DNA from 2 places in the Kitasatospora sp. NPDC048540 genome. Region 1 is predicted to be linked to the other one. Evidence: riboswitches for the same ligand, from Rfam matches in the RefSeq annotation. Region 1 holds a riboswitch; the other holds the start of a gene.
The links. Region 1 has a riboswitch for S-adenosylmethionine ahead of thrC (threonine synthase). Riboswitches for the same ligand answer to the same signal wherever they lie in the genome.
Positions count from the first base shown of each region.

Region 2: another riboswitch for S-adenosylmethionine. It lies ahead of AB0D08_RS01320 (aminotransferase class V-fold PLP-dependent enzyme); the one in region 1 lies ahead of thrC (threonine synthase).

Region 1 covers NZ_JBEZIR010000077.1:20,322-28,974, forward strand. The annotation lists gene groL (chaperonin GroEL) at 1-638, opposite strand, end outside; gene AB0D08_RS26285 (cold-shock protein) at 944-1,150, opposite strand; gene AB0D08_RS26290 (MoaD/ThiS family protein) at 1,751-2,029, opposite strand; gene thrC (threonine synthase) at 2,066-3,349, opposite strand; SAM riboswitch class I at 3,367-3,511, opposite strand; gene AB0D08_RS26300 (glucosyl-3-phosphoglycerate synthase) at 3,680-4,690, shown strand; gene AB0D08_RS26305 (trehalose-6-phosphate synthase) at 4,770-6,239, shown strand; gene otsB (trehalose-phosphatase) at 6,223-7,083, opposite strand; gene AB0D08_RS26315 (DUF3263 domain-containing protein) at 7,148-7,375, opposite strand; gene AB0D08_RS26320 (cupin domain-containing protein) at 7,470-7,814, shown strand; gene AB0D08_RS26325 (extracellular solute-binding protein) at 7,833-8,653, opposite strand, start outside.
Region 2 covers NZ_JBEZIR010000001.1:241,679-250,331, reverse strand. The annotation lists gene AB0D08_RS01325 (Lrp/AsnC ligand binding domain-containing protein) at 1-134, shown strand, start outside; gene AB0D08_RS01320 (aminotransferase class V-fold PLP-dependent enzyme) at 160-1,536, opposite strand; SAM riboswitch class IV at 1,584-1,701, opposite strand; gene trpD (anthranilate phosphoribosyltransferase) at 1,813-2,889, opposite strand; gene AB0D08_RS01310 (hypothetical protein) at 3,023-3,448, opposite strand; gene AB0D08_RS01305 (heme-copper oxidase subunit III) at 3,885-4,505, shown strand; gene AB0D08_RS01300 (c-type cytochrome) at 4,658-5,467, shown strand; gene AB0D08_RS01295 (Rieske 2Fe-2S domain-containing protein) at 5,464-6,534, shown strand; gene AB0D08_RS01290 (ubiquinol-cytochrome c reductase cytochrome b subunit) at 6,531-8,192, shown strand; gene AB0D08_RS01285 (GntR family transcriptional regulator) at 8,311-8,653, shown strand, end outside.

The sequences.
Region 1 (8,653 bases):
AAGGACGCCTCCATCCGCTCCAGGTCGGTGGCGAAGTAGGCGGAGATGTAGCCCTTGTCGAAGCGCATGCCCTCGGTGAGCTCGAGCTCCAGACCGAAGGTGTTGCTCTCCTCGACGGTGATGACGCCTTCCTTGCCGACCTTGTCCATCGCCTCGGCGATGAGCTCGCCGATCTGGGTGTCGGCGGCGGAGATGGAGGCGGTGGAGGCGATCTGCTCCTTGGTCTCCACGTCCTTGGCCTGCGCGAGCAGCTGGTCGGAGACGGCCGCGACGGCCTTCTCGATGCCGCGCTTCAGGGCCATCGGGTTGGCGCCGGCGGCGACGTTGCGCAGGCCTTCCTTGACCAGGGCCTGGGCGAGCACGGTGGCGGTGGTGGTGCCGTCACCGGCGACGTCGTCGGTCTTCTTGGCGACCTCCTTGACGAGCTCCGCGCCGATCTTCTCGTAGGGGTCCTCGAGCTCGATCTCCTTGGCGATGGAGACACCGTCGTTGGTGATCGTGGGGGCGCCCCACTTCTTCTCAAGGACGACGTTGCGGCCCTTGGGGCCAAGCGTCACCTTGACGGCGTCGGCAAGCTGGTTCATCCCGCGCTCAAGGCCGCGGCGAGCTTCCTCGTCAAACGCGATGATCTTTGCCATGTGAAGTGGTCCTCCGGGACGCGATCGACTGCACCGGACCGAAGGGTGCCCGCGACGGACGGCCCTGCGAGCGGGGGTCCTGTCCCCTACCGCTCCCGGGAGGCCTCACCGACCCGATCCGTTGTCACTCTCATGCTGTGAGTGCTAACGCCAATGATTAGCACTCTCGGGTGGCGAGTGCAAGCCCGTTCGCGGGGTGTCCCGACATGGCGGCAGGCCCGCACGGGGGTGCCGTACGGGCCTGCTGCCGTTGATCTGTGGCCGCCAGCTCGTTGACCGAGCCGAGGTTCCGCAGGTCGAAGAGGTCACGCAACCAGCGCGCGGACCATGTCCGCCTGCGGACCCTTCTGCCCCTGGGAGATCTCGAACTCGACCCGCTGGCCCTCCTCGAGGGTGCGGTAGCCGTCCATCTGGATCGCGCTGTAGTGGACGAAGACGTCCGCACCACCGTCGACCGCGATGAAGCCGTAGCCCTTCTCGGCGTTGAACCACTTGACGGTGCCCTGAGCCATTCCGAACTCCCCTTGTGCTGTGCTGGCCCTTCACGGACCCGCACGGTGCGGGTCCAGAGGTCTGGAAGGCCGGCCCGGGGAACCCCCCCTGGGCGCAGCCGTGCACGCCGCAGACCACCACCCGGAGGCCCGCGGAGGGCGACCGGAACGCGGGTGAATGCGTCGACCGCGGCTGAATGTATCCGGACATGCGCCCTCTGCAACAGGCCCAACTTTTGGGCAGAAGCTACGGACTGCAGGGGATATGACGGGATGAAAGCGGCACTTGCGAGCAATTGACGCCGGACATCGCGGACCAATGCCGCAAATTGCCGAAATAATTATGACGGCGGCCTGACAGATCGGCCTCACGTTCGATGCGGCGGGTCTCAACGAGCGGACAGGCGCTGCGTATCCGACCGGCGGGCGGGTACAGGCCCCCTCGAATCGGCCTCGAACACCCCGGTGCCCCGCACTCTATACCCAGCCACATGCGGAAATGTCCGCCGCAATGGCCGCGGGCCGCCGCCGGGGCGGAATTCGGGGATTCCGTTCCCGGCAGCGGCCCGGGGCTGCTGCGTGCGGGTATTCGCGGCCGCGGCCGCCGTGGTGCGGACGGGGTCAGCAGCCGCCGGCCACGGCGGGGATGATCGAGACGGCCGCGCCGTCCTTGACCACCGCGTCCAGGCCGCCGTCGAAACGCACGTCGTCGTCGTTGACGTAGACGTTGACGAAGCGCCGCAGCTGGCCGGCGTCGTCCAGGATCCGGGCGGAGATGCCCGGGTGGTTGCGCTCCAGGTCCTTGACCACCTCGGCCAGGGTGGCGCCCTCGGCGGTGACCTCGGCCCGGCCGTCGGTGTAGGTGCGCAGGATGGTGGGGATGCGGACGGTGGCGCTCATGGGCGGCTACTCCTTGCTGCGGGGTGGGGGGAGGGCTCAGGCGGAGGCGAGACCGGCGGCGCGGAACGACTCCAGGGTCGGCCGGATGGTGGCGGTCAGGCCGGCGTCGGCGACCGCGTCCAGGGTCTTCAGGCCGTCGCCGGTGTTGATCGCGACGGTCTCCTTGGCCGGGTCCAGCTGCCCGGTCTCCACCAGCTTCTTCAGCACGCCGATGGTCACCCCGCCCGCGGTCTCGGCGAAGATGCCCTCGGTGCGGGCCAGCAGCTTGATCGCCTCGACCACCTCGGCGTCGGTGACGTCCTCGACGGCGCCGCCGGTGCGGCGGGCGATGTCCAGCACGTACGGGCCGTCGGCCGGGTTGCCGATCGCCAGCGACTTGGCGATGGTGTCCGGCTTGACCGGGCGGATCACGTCGTGGCCGGCCTTGTACGCGGCCGAGACCGGGGAGCAGCCCTCGGCCTGGGCGCCGAAGATCTTGTAGGGGCGGTCCTCGACCAGGCCGAGCCCGATCAGCTCCTGCAGCCCCTTGTCGATCTTCGTGAGCTGGGAGCCGGACGCGATCGGGATGACGATCTGCTCCGGCAGCCGCCAGCCGAGCTGCTCGCAGATCTCGTACGCCAGGGTCTTGGAGCCCTCGCCGTAGTAGGGGCGGAGGTTGACGTTGACGAAGCCCCAGCCCTCGCCGGCCGGGTCGCCGATCAGCTCGGAGCAGAAGCGGTTCACGTCGTCGTAGTTGCCCTGGATGCCGACCAGTTCGCCGCCGTACACCCCGGCCATCACGACCTTGCCCTGCTCCAGGTCGTGCGGGATGAAGACGCAGGACTTGAAACCGGCCCGGGCCGCCGCCGCGCCCACCGCGCCGGCCAGGTTGCCGGTCGAGGAGCAGGACAGGGTGGTGAAGTCGAAGGCGCGCGCCGCCTCGATGGCGCAGGCGACCACCCGGTCCTTGAAGGAGTGGGTGGGGTTGCCGGAGTCGTCCTTGACGTGCAGCTGGGCGGTGAAGCCGAGTTCGCGGCCCAGGTTGTCGGCCTTCACCAGCGGCGTCCAGCCCGGGTTCAGGTTCGGCTTGGACGCGACGTCGGCGGGCACCGGCAGCAGCGGGGCGTAGCGCCAGATCGAGGCCGGGCCGGACTCGATCCGCCTGCGCAGCTCCTCGGCCTCGTACGAGCCGAAGTCGTAGGCGATCTCCAGCGGGCCGAAGCACTCGGCGCAAGCGAAATGCGGGCCGAGCGGGGTGCGGGCGCCGCACTCCCGACAGGACAGCGCGGCGGCGGGGCCGAGGTCGACTGCGGGGGCGGCAACGGGGATAGCGGTAGCCATGGTGGCGGAGGCCTCTCTCCTCATCTTCCCCGTGGTGCGGGCGCGCCACGGGCCGGAATTGGCACCTGTCCCGCCCGGAGCCTCGACCTGACGGTCAGTTGGCCGGACGGGAAGGTTGCCGGGACTTCAACGGGCCGTTCCCTCAGTCCCTCTGGATGAGCAATGTGGCGCGCGGTGTTGCAACCGGCAGCGCGTTTGTGGTCGTGCACAGCGACCCACCCCGACGTGCGAGGGTCGGATCGCATTACCAAGACTGTATCCGAAGGCCCCGGTACCACCTCATGCCGTCCGGTCCCCGAGACGGCGCCGCCCATTCCGAGGAGCGAGACCTTGCCCGACCAGCCCCGGCCCGACGTTCAGCCCCAGGTGGCGTCCTGGCTGCGCCGCCGCAGTTGGCGGGCGGCCGACCGACCGGTGGGGACGCTGGTCGCCGCCAAGCGCGCGGCGGGCCCGGCGGGCACCGTCAGCGTGGTGCTGCCGGCCCTGGACGAGGAGCCGACCGTCGGCGAGATCGTCAGCACGATCCGCACCGAGCTGATGGAGCGGCTGCCGCTGGTGGACGAGCTGGTGGTGGTGGACTCCGGCTCGGTGGACCGCACCGCCGAGCGGGCCGCCGCCGCCGGGGCGCGGGTGGTGCACCGGGACGACATCCTGCCGCGGCTGCCCGCCGAGCCCGGCAAGGGCGAGGTGCTGTGGCGCTCGCTGCTGGTCACCCGCGGCGAGATCGTCTGCTTCATCGACGCCGACCTGCGCGAGTTCGACCCCGCCTTCGTCACCGGGATCATCGGCCCGCTGCTCACCGACCCGGGGATCCAGCTGGTCAAGGCGATGTACGACCGCCCGCTGGAGACCGCGGGCGCCGTCGTGCCGGCCGGCGGCGGCCGGGTCACCGAGCTGGTCGCCCGTCCGCTGCTCAACCTGCACTGGCCGCAGCTGGCCGGCTTCGTCCAGCCGCTGGGCGGGGAGTACGCGGCCCGCCGCTCGCTGCTGGAGCGGCTGCCCTTCCCGACCGGGTACGGGGTCGAGCTGGGCCTGCTGGTGGACGCCCTGGACGCGGTCGGGCTGGACGCGCTGGCACAGGTCGACGTCGGGGTCCGGCACCACCGCCACCAGGACGGCCAGGCGCTCGGCCGGATGGCCGCCACCATCTACCGCACCGCACTGGAACGCCTGGACCGCACCCACCGGCTGAAGGCCGAGGACGGCTTGGTGCACCCGATGCTCACCCAGTTCTCCCGCGATCCGGCGACCCGCGACTTCACCGCCCACACCCACCCGGTGGGGGCGGTGGAGCGGCCCCCGGTGCGGACCCTGCCCGAGTACCGGGACCGCCCCCGCTGACGGCCGGGACCGGCCGCCGGCGGCGGCTCGCCGCGTGCTGAGTGGTTTGCACCCGGGGTCGCGCGGCAAGCTTGGCAGTATGGCCGATCACGCGTCCGCACGTTCGAGTCAGCCCGGTGCCGCCCCCATCCTGGTGGCCTCCAACCGCGGCCCGGTGTCCTTCAGCAGTGAGGACGACGGTTCGCTGACCCTGAAGAGAGGCGGTGGCGGCCTGGTCTCGGGCCTGTCCGCGATCGAGGACCCGTCGGCGGTCTGGGTCTGCGCGGCGCTCGGCGAGGCGGACCGGACGGCCGCCCGCCAGGCCCCCGACGGCCGGCTGGACCTGGCCGGGCACGACGTCGGCGGACAGGCCGTCCGGATGCTGGACATCGATCCCGGCACCTTCGCCCGCGCGTACAACGGCGTGGCCAACTCCACCCTCTGGTTCGTCCACCACCTGCTCTACGACACCCCGGTCTCCCCCAACTTCGACGACCGCTTCCGCCGCGAGTGGGAGTCCTACACCGCGTACAACACCGCCTTCGCCGAGGCGCTGGCCGCCGAGGCCGCCCCGGGCGCCGCGGTGCTGGTGCAGGACTACCACCTCTCGCTCGCCCCGGCGCTGCTCCGGGCGCTGCGCCCGGACCTGCGGATCGGGCACTTCTCGCACACCCCCTGGGCGCCGCCCGAGTACTACCGGATGCTGCCCGACGACGTCGGGACGGCCGTGCTGGAGGGCATCCTGGGCGCCGACCGGGCGGGCTTCCTCACCCGCCGCTGGGCGCTCGCCTTCGCCGACTGCTGCGCCGACCTGCTCGGGGCCGGGGTCGACCGCGAGCGGCTGACCGTCACGCACGCGGGCCGCACCACCCGGCTCGGGGTGCACGGCCTCGGCGCCGACGCCGACTTCCTGCGCGAGCGGGCCCACCGGCCGGACGTCGACGCCCGGCTGGCCGCCCTGCGGGAGGCGGTGGGCGAGCGCCGGACGATCGTCCGGGTCGACCGCACCGAGCTCAGCAAGAACATCGTCCGCGGCCTGCTCGCCTACCGGCACCTGCTGCGGACCCGTCCCGAGTGGCAGGGCCGGGTGGTGCACATCGCCTTCGCCTACCCGTCCCGGCACGACCTGCCCGAGTACCGCGAGTACACCGCCGCGGTGCAGCGGGTCGCCCACGAGATCAACGACGAGTTCGGCACCCCCGCCTGGCAGCCGCTGATCCTGCACGTCAACGACGACTTCCCGCGCTCGCTGGCGGCCTACCGGCTGGCCGACGTCGCCCTGGTCAACCCGATCCGGGACGGCATGAACCTGGTCGCCAAGGAGATCCCGGTGGTCTCCGACGACGGCTGCGCGCTGGTGCTCTCCCGGGAGGCGGGCGCCTTCGCCGAGCTCGCCGAGGACTCGATCACGGTCAACCCGTACGACGTGATCGCCACCGCCGAGGCGCTGCACCAGGCCCTGACCATGCCGGCCGGGGAGCGCGCGGACCGCACCAAGCGGCTGGCCGCGGCGGCCACCGCGCTGCCCCCGCAGCAGTGGTTCCTGGACCAGCTCAACGCGCTCGGCTGAGCCCGTCCGCGAGGGCGGCGAGCAGCTCCACCACGCCGGCCGGGCCGGGGACCACCAGGTCCGCCCGGTCGGCGAGGGCGCCCACCGGGGCCTCGCCGCCGGTGGTGGCACTGCACACCAGCAGCCCGGGCAGGCCCTCGCCGCGGCGCCGCTCGACGGCCTCGTACGCGGGCAGGTCGCCGAGGTCGTCGCCGACGTACAGCACCGTCCGCAGCGGCCGTCCGGCGAGGAAGCCGGTGAGGGCGGCACCCTTGTCCACCCCGGGCGGGCGCAGCTCCAGCACCATCCGGCCGGGCTCGACCATCAGGCCGTGCGCGGCGGCGAGCGCCGCCAGGGGCGCGCGGAGCAGTTCAAGTGCCTCGTCGGGCCGGTCGGCGCGCCGGGTGTGCACGGCCAGCGCGCGGCCCTTGTCCTCGGTCCAGGTGCCCGGAGGGGCGCTGGCCGCGGCCAGCACCGCGGGCAGCTCGGCGCGGACCGCCGCGACCCCCGCGGGCGGCTCGGGCGCGGTGGTCTCCTTCGTCGCGGCGTCCCACCGCTCGGCGCCGTAGTGGCCGAGCACGGTCAGGTGCTCCAGGCCGGGTGCGTCCGCGAAGCCGCCGTACTCGACCGCGACGGCCGCGGGCCGGCCGGTCACCACCACCACCGCGCCGACCAGCGGGGCCAGCGCGGACAGTGCGGGCACCACCCCGGGGTGGGCCCGCGCCCGCGCGGGGTCGGCCACGATCGGCGCCAGCGTCCCGTCGAAGTCCAGGCCCACCACGCTCTCGCGGGGGGCGGCGAGCAGCGCGGCCAGCGCGTCCCGTCCGGCGGCCGTGCGTGGCGTCAGCAGCTCAGGCATACCCATGCCCTCGACCGTACCCAGGCTCCGCCGCCCGATGCCTGCCGTCGTCCGGCGGCACCCGGGTGCCTCAGCGGGCCTCGCGGCGGGCGTCGCGGATCCGGCGCAGGCGGTTCACCAGGACCGGGGCGTGCGCCAGCGCCTCCGGCCGGTCCAGCAGCGCGTTCAGCAGCTGGTAGTACCGGGTGCCGGAGATCCCGAGCTCCGCGCGGACCGCCCGCTCCTTCGCCCCGGCCGTCCGCCAGGCCCGCGCCTCCAGCGCCAGCACCGCGAGATCGCGCTCACTCAGCTCCGCCACACCGGCCACCTCCCTACGCTGTGTCATTCTGCCGCGCCCGTCCGACACACTGTGCCGTCCCCGGCGCGGCTCCGGCCCGGCTAGCGTCGGGGCCATGACCAACAGTTTCGCCGTACACATCCCCGACGCCGACCTCGAGCCGGACCCGCTGGACCCGGCCCAGATCGTCTCCGGCACCCCGGAGGTCTCCGGCAAGGTGCTCTGGGAGTCCCCCGACGGGCGGCAGATCCGCGGGATCTGGCAGATCACCCCGGGCGTGGTGACCGACACCGAGGCGGACGAGCTGTTCGTGGTGGTGAGCGGCCGGGCCACGATCGCGTTCGAGGGCGGCCCGGTGCTCGAGGTCGGTCCGGGTGACCTGGCCGTCCTGCGCGAGGGCGACCGCACCACCTGGACCGTCCACGAGACGCTCCGCAAGGCCTACTGCATCAACCTCTGACCCGGTCCGGCCTGCGGCTCAGTGGGCGGCCGCCGCGCGGGCCCGGCTCGCCTCCTGGGCGGCGGCGGACTGGAGCTGGGTGAGCACCTCGTCCCCGCCGGGCTTCACCGCGCTGCCGATCCTCTCCTTCAGCATCCCGCTGACCTTGTCCCAGGACGGGTCGCCGAGCGGGTAGAAGTTGGCGCTCGACAGCGCATTGAGGAACTCGGTGAGGTCCTGGTGCTTGCCGCTGCCGGTCATCTCGTCCTTGGTGTCCTGGGTGACCGGCAGCAGGTTGTACTCCTCGTCGAACTTGAGGGTGTTCTCCTTCAGGTACACGAAGTTGAGGAACTTCTTGATCTCGGTCTTGTGGCCGTTGGCCTTGAAGGCCATCATCCAGTCGGCGACGCCCAGGGTGCTCGGCTTGGCGCCGGCGTCCTTGCGCGGGATGGCCGCGGTGCCGTAGTCGACCTTCGATTCGATCGCCTTGGCGACCAGCCCGGGGTGGCCGTTGAGCATCGCCACCTTGCCGCTGGCGAAGTCGGAGAAGGCGGTCTTGCGGTCGACCGTCGACGGGTCCGGATAGGTGAGGTGACGGTCCACCAGGTTGGTGCGCAGCCACTTGAAGGTGTCCCGGTTGGGCTGGCTGTCGACGGTGTAGTTGCCCGCGTTGTCGGCCAGCGTGCCGCCGCCGCTCATGGTCCAGATCATCGACTCGCCCTGGGCCTCCTCGGGCCCGAGCGGCAGCGCGTACGGGACGGTCCCGGGCATCTTGGCCTTGATCAGCTCGGCGTCCTTGCGCAGTTCCTCCCAGGTGGCGGGCGGGCCGCCGATGCCGGCCTTCTGGAACATCGTCCGGT
Region 2 (8,653 bases), on a different contig from region 1:
ACGAGGACCTGGCCGAGGTGATCCCCGGCCAGGTCAACAAGGTCCCCGGGGTGGAGCACACGGAGACCCACATCGCCTTCCGTACCTACTCCCAGCACGACCTGGAGGCCGCGTTCGCGCTCGGCCTGGAGTAGCCCGGGTGCGCCCGCGGCGGCGGTCTCAGGGCCGGCGGGTGTCGGCGACGCAGCGGCCGCCCTCGTTGCGGTAGGTCCACCGGGCGCCGTCGGCGACCAGCTCGCGGACGGCGCCGAGGAAGCGCTCCAGGTGCTCGTCCGGGGTGCCGGCGCCGAAGCTGACCCGGATCGCATTGAGGCTGCGCTCGCCGGGCAGCGAGGCCTCGGGCGCACCGCACTCGGACGGCGTCGCCTCCTGCCCGCCGAGCAGGGTCCGCACCAGCGGGTGCGCACAGAACAGGCCGTCCCGCACCCCGATCCCGTACTCGGCGGAGAGCGCGGCCGAGAAGTGCGAGCTGTTCCAGCCCTCCACCACGAACGAGAGCACGCCGACCCGGGCGGCGTCCGTCCCGAACAGGCTGAGCACCTTGACCTCGGGGATCCCGGCGAGCCCGGCCTTGAGCCGCTCGATCAGCTGCTCCTCGCGGGCCTGCAGCGCGTCGAACCCGGCCTCGGTGAGCGCCCGGCAGGCGGAGGCGATGGCGTAGGCGCCGATCACGTTGGGCGAGCCGGCCTCGTGCCGGGACGGGCCCGAGTGCCACTCCACCGCCACCGAGCCGTCCGCCTCGCGGGCGACGGTCCGGCTGGCGCCGCCGCCGGCCAGGTACGGCTCGGCCGCGTCCAGCCAGTCGCTGCGGCCGGCCAGCACCCCGGCGCCGAACGGCGCGTACAGCTTGTGGCCCGAGAAGGCGATCCAGTCGACGTCCAGGTCGCGGACCGAGACCCGGTGGTGCGGGGCGAGCTGGGCGGCGTCCAGCACGACCCGGGCGCCGTGGCGGTGGGCGACCTCGGTCAGCTCGGCGACCGGCCACAGCTCGCCGGTGACGTTGGAGGCGCCGGTGACGCAGAGCAGCTTCGGGCCGTCACCGGCCTCGGCGAGCGCGGCCTCCAGCGCGGCGACCGCCTCGGCGTGCGAGCGCGGTGCCCGCAGGTAGCCGACGGTGATCCCGGCCCGGCGCCAGGGCAGCAGGGAGGCGTGGTGCTCGGTCTCGAAGGCGTACACCCGGGTGCCGGCCGGCACCGCGGCGGCCAGCAGGTTGAGCGAGTCGGTGGTGGCCCGGGTGAAGACCACCTGGTCGCCCTCGCGCAGGTCGAGGAAGTCGGCGACGGTACGGCGGCTCTGCTCGAACAGGTCGGTGGACAGCTGCGAGAGGTAGCCGGCGCCGCGGTGCACGCTGCCGTAGTAGGGGGCGTAGGCGGCGACGTCGTCCCAGACCCGCTGCAGGGCGGGGGCGCTGGCGGCGTAGTCGAGCGCGGCGTAGGTGACCTTCTCGCCGCTGACGAGCGGGACCTGGACGTCGTGGCCGAGGACGGCGAGCGGGGTGGTGAGGCCGGTGGCGCAGAGGTCGGTGGAAAGGGTCACGGGATGCACTCCTCCTGGGGAAAGGACCCCGGGAGTGCGATGCCGGAAGTCCGCGCTTGCCACGCGGACGGATCGCCGAGTGGCCCGGTCCTCACCCAGGGCACCCCGCCACGGACGGAGGGTTGCCGGACAGCAAGCTGGGGCTTGTCGCTGTCACTCATGACCTGGCACGGACTCTAGGCCAGCTTCCGGAGAGTGGTCAAACACCGTTCCGGCATCCGGACGGGCGAGGGGCCCGCGGCGCCTCGGCACCACGGGCCCCTCGCCGGTGGACGGTCAGCCGCGGGTGGTCGCCTCCACCCAGCGCTTGAGGGTCGCCTCGGCCGCGCCGGAGTCGATCGCGGCGGCGGTCCGCTCCATGCCGGCGGCCAGCTGCTCGGCCAGCGGCGCACCGGTCAGGTCCAGCGCGACCAGCGCGGCGGCGGCGTTCAGCAGGACCGCGTCGCGGACCGGGCCGCGCTCGCCGGCCAGCAGCCGCCGGACCACCGCGGCGTTGTACTCGGGGTCGCCGCCGCGCAGCGCCTCCAGGCCGACCGGCTCGATCCCGACGTCCCTCGGGTCGAAGCCGCTCACGGCCACCTGGCCGCCACTGACCAGCCAGATCCGGGAGGTGGTGGAGATGGTCAGCTCGTCCAGGCCGTCGTCGCCGCGGAAGACCAGGGCGGTGGAGCCGCGGCGGGCCAGCACGCCGGCGATCAGCCCCGCCAGCCGGGTGTCGAAGCAGCCGATGGCGTGCGCGGTGACCTTGGCGGGGTTGGTGAGCGGGCCGAGGATGTTGAACGCGGTCGGCACGCCCAGGTCGCGGCGGGCCTGGGCGGCGTGCCGCATCGCGGGGTGGAACTTGGCCGCGAAGCAGAAGGTCAGACCGGTCTCCTCGGCCACCTCGGCGACCCGGCGGGCGCTCAGGTCCAGCCGGATGCCGAGCCGCTCCAGCACGTCCGAGGAGCCGCTGGCGGAGGAGGCGGCCCGGTTGCCGTGCTTGACCACCTTGGCCCCGGCCGCCGCCGCGACGATCGCCGACATGGTGGAGATGTTGACGGTCTTGGCCCGGTCGCCGCCGGTGCCGACGATGTCCACCGCCGGGCCGGGGATGTGCAGCGGCTCGGCGTGCTCGTACATCGCGTCGACCAGGCCGGAGACCTCGTCGACCGTCTCGCCCTTGGCCCGCAGGGCCACCATGAAGCCGGCCACCTGGACCGGGGTGGCCTCGCCGGTCATGATCCGGTCCATCGCCCAGGCCGCGTCGGCCTGGCCGAGGTCCTCCCCCTTCAGCAGCGCGCTCAGGACGTCCGGCCAGGTGCGGACCACCTGCGCGGGGTCGTCGCCGCCGTTCGCAGGGTGCACGTTCACCATGGCTGACTCCAGCTCTCGATCGGTACGTCGTCATCGGGTCGGAGCCAGCCTAGCGAGCGGCGCGGCGCCCGCGCCGGAATGTCCGGACGGCTTCTCTCCTGGTGAGACGACCGGTCGGGCGGAGCCCGCCGGATCAGCGGTGGGCGGGGGTGCGCCGGGCCACCCGGGCCCGCAGCAGGGTGGCCGCGGCCTCGGCCAGCGCCACCGGGTCCACCGGGTGCGAGACGGCGGCGTCGGCCCGGCTCCAGGCGGCGAGCCAGGCGTCCTGCGGGCGTCCGATCACCACCAGCACCGGCGGGCAGCCGTAGATCTCATCCTTCAGCTGGCGGCCGAGGCCGAGCCCGCCGGCCGGCACCGCCTCGCCGTCCAGCACGCAGAGGTCGACCCCGCCCTTCTCCAGGGCGCGCAGCACCGCCGGGGTGGTCGCGCACTCCAGGTACTCGATCTCCGGGAGGTCGGCCGCGGGCCGGCGGCCGAGTGCCAGGGTCACCTGCTCGCGGGTGTTGCGGTCGTCGCTGTAGACGAGAACGGTGAGCGTCTCGTCGGTCGTGTGCGCCATGGGCCCTGCTCCCGGGTGCTCGTCCCCATTAATAGGTGTCGTGCATGTCGGCTCCGCGCGGCCGGTGTGATCCGGACCACGTTCACCCCGGATGCTACTCCGGCCCACCCGTCGTGGTGAGCCCCTGACGCGATCTCGCTCAAGCCGCCGCGCGCGGCACTCACTCTCCCGGGTGTACCTGCGTCACCCTCTCCGCCGCGGACCACCCGGACGGCTCTGCCGCTACACCCCCGCCGGTCCGGGCGCGGCAGGGGACACGCGGAGCAGACGGGTGGCCGGACCCGTCAGGGGCCCACCGAACAACCGTCAGAAATCGGACAATGCCCAGCGAGCGGCACCCGCGCCCCGCCCGGCCGAGCCCATCGGGGCATACCGCACGCACCGGACACTCCGAGGGAGACCCCCCGACGTGAAGACGGAATAAGGGACCGACATAATGTCCGTCGTGGCGACAGCAACAGCAACAGAAACCGGACACGCGCACGGAGCGGTCAACAGGCCGAACCTGGTCAGCGTCGGAACCATTGTCTGGCTGAGCTCGGAGCTGATGTTCTTCGCGGCCCTGTTCGCGATGTACTTCACGCTCCGCTCGGTCAAGGGCTCGGAGTTCTGGACCGAGAAGGCGAGCGCCCTCAACGTCCCGTTCTCCTCGGTGAACACCACGATCCTGGTGCTCTCCTCCCTCACCTGCCAGCTCGGCGTCTTCGCCGCCGAGCGCGGTGACGTGAAGAAGCTCCGGTCGTGGTTCACCATCACCTTCGTGATGGGCGCGATCTTCATCGGTGGTCAGATCTTCGAGTACACCGAGCTGGTGAAGAAGGACGGGCTCTCGCTCTCCTCCGACCCGTACGGCACGGTGTTCTACCTCACCACCGGCTTCCACGGTCTGCACGTGACGGGTGGTCTGATCGCCTTCCTGCTGGTCCTGGGACGGACGTACGCAGCCAAGCGGTTCACGCACGAGCAGGCCACCGCCGCGATCGTGGTGTCGTACTACTGGCACTTCGTCGACGTCGTGTGGATCGGCCTGTTCGCGACCATCTACCTGATCAAGTAACCAGCTGATCAGGTCGCTGGCCGCCGGCCGGAGACCGGGCCCGCCCGCGGACCCCGCACCGACCCGACCGCGCGTCCCCTTGCCCGGCCTGAGCAGCCGAGGCACCTGGACGCAGCCACCAGCCGACCAGATCCTGACACCGGGGTTATTCCGTGAAAAAGCTCTCCGCACGACGGCGCCACCCACTGGCGGCGCTGGTCGTCCTACTTCTCGCCCTGGCGGCCACCGGGGGGCTGTACGCCGCTTTCGCGCCGGCCGAGAAGGCTCAGGCCGACACCTCCGCGCAGTCCCTGGCCATCGACGAGGGCAAGAAGCTCTTCGCCGTGGGCTGCTCCTCCTGCCACGGCCTGAACGGCCAGGGCAGCTCCGACGGCCCGAGCCTGGTCGGCGTCGGTTCGGCCGCCGTGGACTTCCAGGTCGGCACGGGTCGGATGCCCGCGCAGCAGCCCGGTGCCCAGGTCCCGTCGAAGAAGAACATCTACAGCCAGACCCAGATCGACCAGATGGCCGCCTTCGTGGCCTCGCTCGGCCCCGGCCCGGTGATCCCGACCGAGGAGCAGTACACGGCCACGGACGCCAACGCCGTCGCCAAGGGCGGCGAGCTGTTCCGCACCAACTGCGCCCAGTGCCACAACTTCGCCGGCCAGGGCGGTGCCCTCACCAAGGGCAAGTACGCCCCGTCGCTGGACGGTGTCGACCCGAAGCACATCTACGAGGCCATGCAGACCGGCCCGCAGAACATGCCGTCGTTCCCCGACACCACCATGCCGGAGGAGCAGAAGAAGCAGATCGTGGCCTTCGTCCGCCACACCACCAACGATGAGCCCAACCCCGGCGGTCTGGCCCTGGGCAGCCTCGGTCCGGTGACCGAGGGCCTGTTCGGCTGGATCTTCGGCCTCGGCGCGCTCATCGCGGTCGCGATCTGGGTCGCCGCCCACACCACCAAGGCCAAGAAGTCATGAGCCACGACATCTCTGAAGAGAACCTGCCGGAGTCGCACGGCGACTCCCACGGCCACGCGGTCGCCGTCCACGACGACCCGTTCGCCGACCCGGGCCTGCCGGTCCACGAGCCGCGTCGCACCGACATCGACGAGCGGGCCGCCAAGCGGGCCGAGCGCCAGGTGTCGCTGATGTTCGTGGTCTCGATGCTCGCGACGATCGGCTTCATCGCCTCGTACGTCGTGCTCGACATCGACAAGATCGTCTACATCTTCCCGCTGGGTCACGTCAGCGCGCTGAACTTCGCGCTCGGCCTGACCCTCGGTGTGGCGCTCTTCTGCATCGGCGCCGGCGCGGTCCACTGGGCCCGCACGCTGATGTCGGACCACGAGCTGCCGGCCGAGCGTCACCCGATCGAGGCCGACGACGAGGTCCGTGCGGACGTCATCGAGCAGTTCAGGACCGGCGCCGCCGAGTCCGGCTTCGGCCGCCGCAAGATGATCCGCAACACCCTGATCGGCTCGATGGCCATGGTGCCGCTGTCCGGTGTCGTGCTGCTGCGCGACCTCGGTCCGATGCCGCAGCAGAAGCTGAACCACACCGGCTGGGAGGCCGCGACGGTCCAGAAGCCGCTGCAGCTGATCAACATGAACACCAACGAGCCCATGAAGCCCGAGGACGTCCTCGTCGGCTCGCTGACCTTCGCCAAGCCCGAGGGCCTGGAGGAGGACGCGGAGGACTTCCAGGTCCAGATCGCCAAGGACGCCCTGATGCTCATCCGGATCGCTCCGGAGGACATCAAGGACAGCACCTCGCGCGACAAGGGCTTCGAGGGGATCCTCGCCTACTCGAAGATCTGCACCCACGTCGGCTGCCCGATCAGCCTGTACGAGCAGCAGACCCACCACGCGCTGTGCCCCTGCCACCAGTCGACCTTCGACCTGGCGGACGGCGCCCGCGTCATCTTCGGCCCGGCCGGTCACCCGCTCCCGCAGCTGAAGATCACCACTGACGAGCAGGGCTTCCTGGTCGCCACCGGCGACTTCGACGAGCCCGTCGGTCCGAGCTTCTGGGAGCGCAAGCGATGAGCAGCACGAGCGGCGCGACCACCAGCGCGTCCAAGCCGGCGAGCACCCGCGCCAAGCCCGCCAACAAGGGCGAGGCGGCCGTGGACTGGGTGGACGGCCGGCTGGGGATCTACACCCTCGCCAAGTCCAACCTGCGGAAGATCTTCCCGGACCACTGGTCCTTCATGCTCGGCGAGATCTGCCTCTACAGCTTCGTCATCATCATCCTCACGGGTGTGTACCTGACGCTGTTCTTCAAGCCGAGCATGGCCGAGGTCGTCTACCACGGTCCGTACACCCCGCTCGAGGGCATCCGGATGTCCGAGGCGTACGCCTCGACCATGAACATCAGCTTCGAGATCCGCGGCGGTCTGCTGATCCGCCAGATCCACCACTGGGCCGCGCTGGTCTTCGTGGCGGCGATGCTCGTGCACATGATGCGCGTCTTCTTCACCGGCGCGTTCCGCAAGCCCCGCGAGATCAACTGGGTCTTCGGCTTCCTGCTGCTCGTGCTCGGCATGTTCGACGGGTTCTTCGGTTACTCGCTCCCCGACGACCTGCTGTCGGGCACCGGCATCCGGTTCATGGAGGGCGCGATCCTGGCGGTGCCGATCGTCGGCACCTACATCCAGATGTTCCTGTTCGGCGGCCAGTTCCCGGGCACCGACATCGTGCCGCGGTTCTTCACCATCCACGTGCTGCTCATCCCGGGCATCATGCTGGGCCTGCTGGTGGCGCACCTGATCCTGGTCTTCTACCACAAGCACACCCAGTGGGCGGGCCCGGGCAAGACCGAGAAGAACGTCGTCGGCATGCCGCTGATGCCGGTCTACATGGCCAAGGCCGGTGGCTTCTTCTTCCTGGTCTTCGGCGTCATCTCGGCCATCTCGGCGATCGCCACGATCAACCCGATCTGGGCGTACGGCCCGTACCGTCCGGACCAGGTGTCGACCGACGCCCAGCCCGACTGGTACATGGGCTTCTCCGAGGGCCTGATCCGCGTCATGCCGGGCTGGGAGATCTCGGTCTGGGGTGGCCACACCCTCAACCTGGGCGTGATGATCCCGCTGGCGATCTTCCCGATGGTGCTGGTCGCGATCGCGGTCTACCCGTTCATCGAGGGCTGGATCACCGGTGACAAGCGCGAGCACCACATCCTGGACCGTCCGCGCAACGCCCCGGTCCGCACCGCGCTCGGCGCGGCCTGGATCAGCCTGTACCTGGTGCTGCTGGTCGGTGGTGGCAACGACCTGTTCGCGACCCACTTCCACCTGTCGCTGAACTCCATCACGTACTTCGTGCGGGTCGGGTTCTTCGTGGTGCCGGTCGTCGTCTTCTTCATCACCAAGCGCTGGTGCCTCGGCCTGCAGCGCCGGGACAAGGAGAAGGTGCTGCACGGTCGCGAGAGCGGCATCATCAAGCGCCTGCCGCACGGTGAGTTCGTCGAGGTCCACACGCCGCTGGCGGCCAAGGACCTGCACACCCTCACCGCGCACGACCAGCCGCAGCCGGTCGAGCTCCCCGCGGAGACCGACGAGAACGGTGTCGCCCGCAAGGCCGGCGTGCTGGCCAAGACCCGGGCCAAGCTCTCCGAGGGCTTCTACGGCGAGGGCGCCCAGATCGCCAAGCCGACGGCCGAGGAGTTCCGCGAGATCGAGAGCGGCCACGGCCACCACTGATCCCGCCTGACCCGATCGCCACCGTACGAGGGCCCCTGCGCACCGCGCGCAGGGGCCCTCGTCGTCGCCGTCCACGGGGCACAATGGTGCCTGCCCCAACGAACCGTCAGGAGCGTCCGTGCAGCTGTCCGTCGACCACGACTCCGCCGTCCCGCCGTACGAGCAGGTCCGGGCCCGGATCGCCGAGCTGGCCCGCGCCGGGGAGCTGCCGGTCGGTCTGAAGCTGCCCACCGTACGGGCCCTGGCCGAGCAGCTGGGCCTGGCCGCCAACACGGTGGCGCGCGCGTACCGGGAGCTGGAGTCGGACGGGGTGGTGGAGACGCACGGCCGGCGCGGCACCCTGATCGCCGCCGCCGGGGACACCGCGCACCGGCTGACGGCCGCCGCGGCCGCCGAGTACGCCCGGCACGCGCTGCGGCTCGGGGTCTCCGAGGAGGAGGCGCTGGCAGCGGCGACGGGCG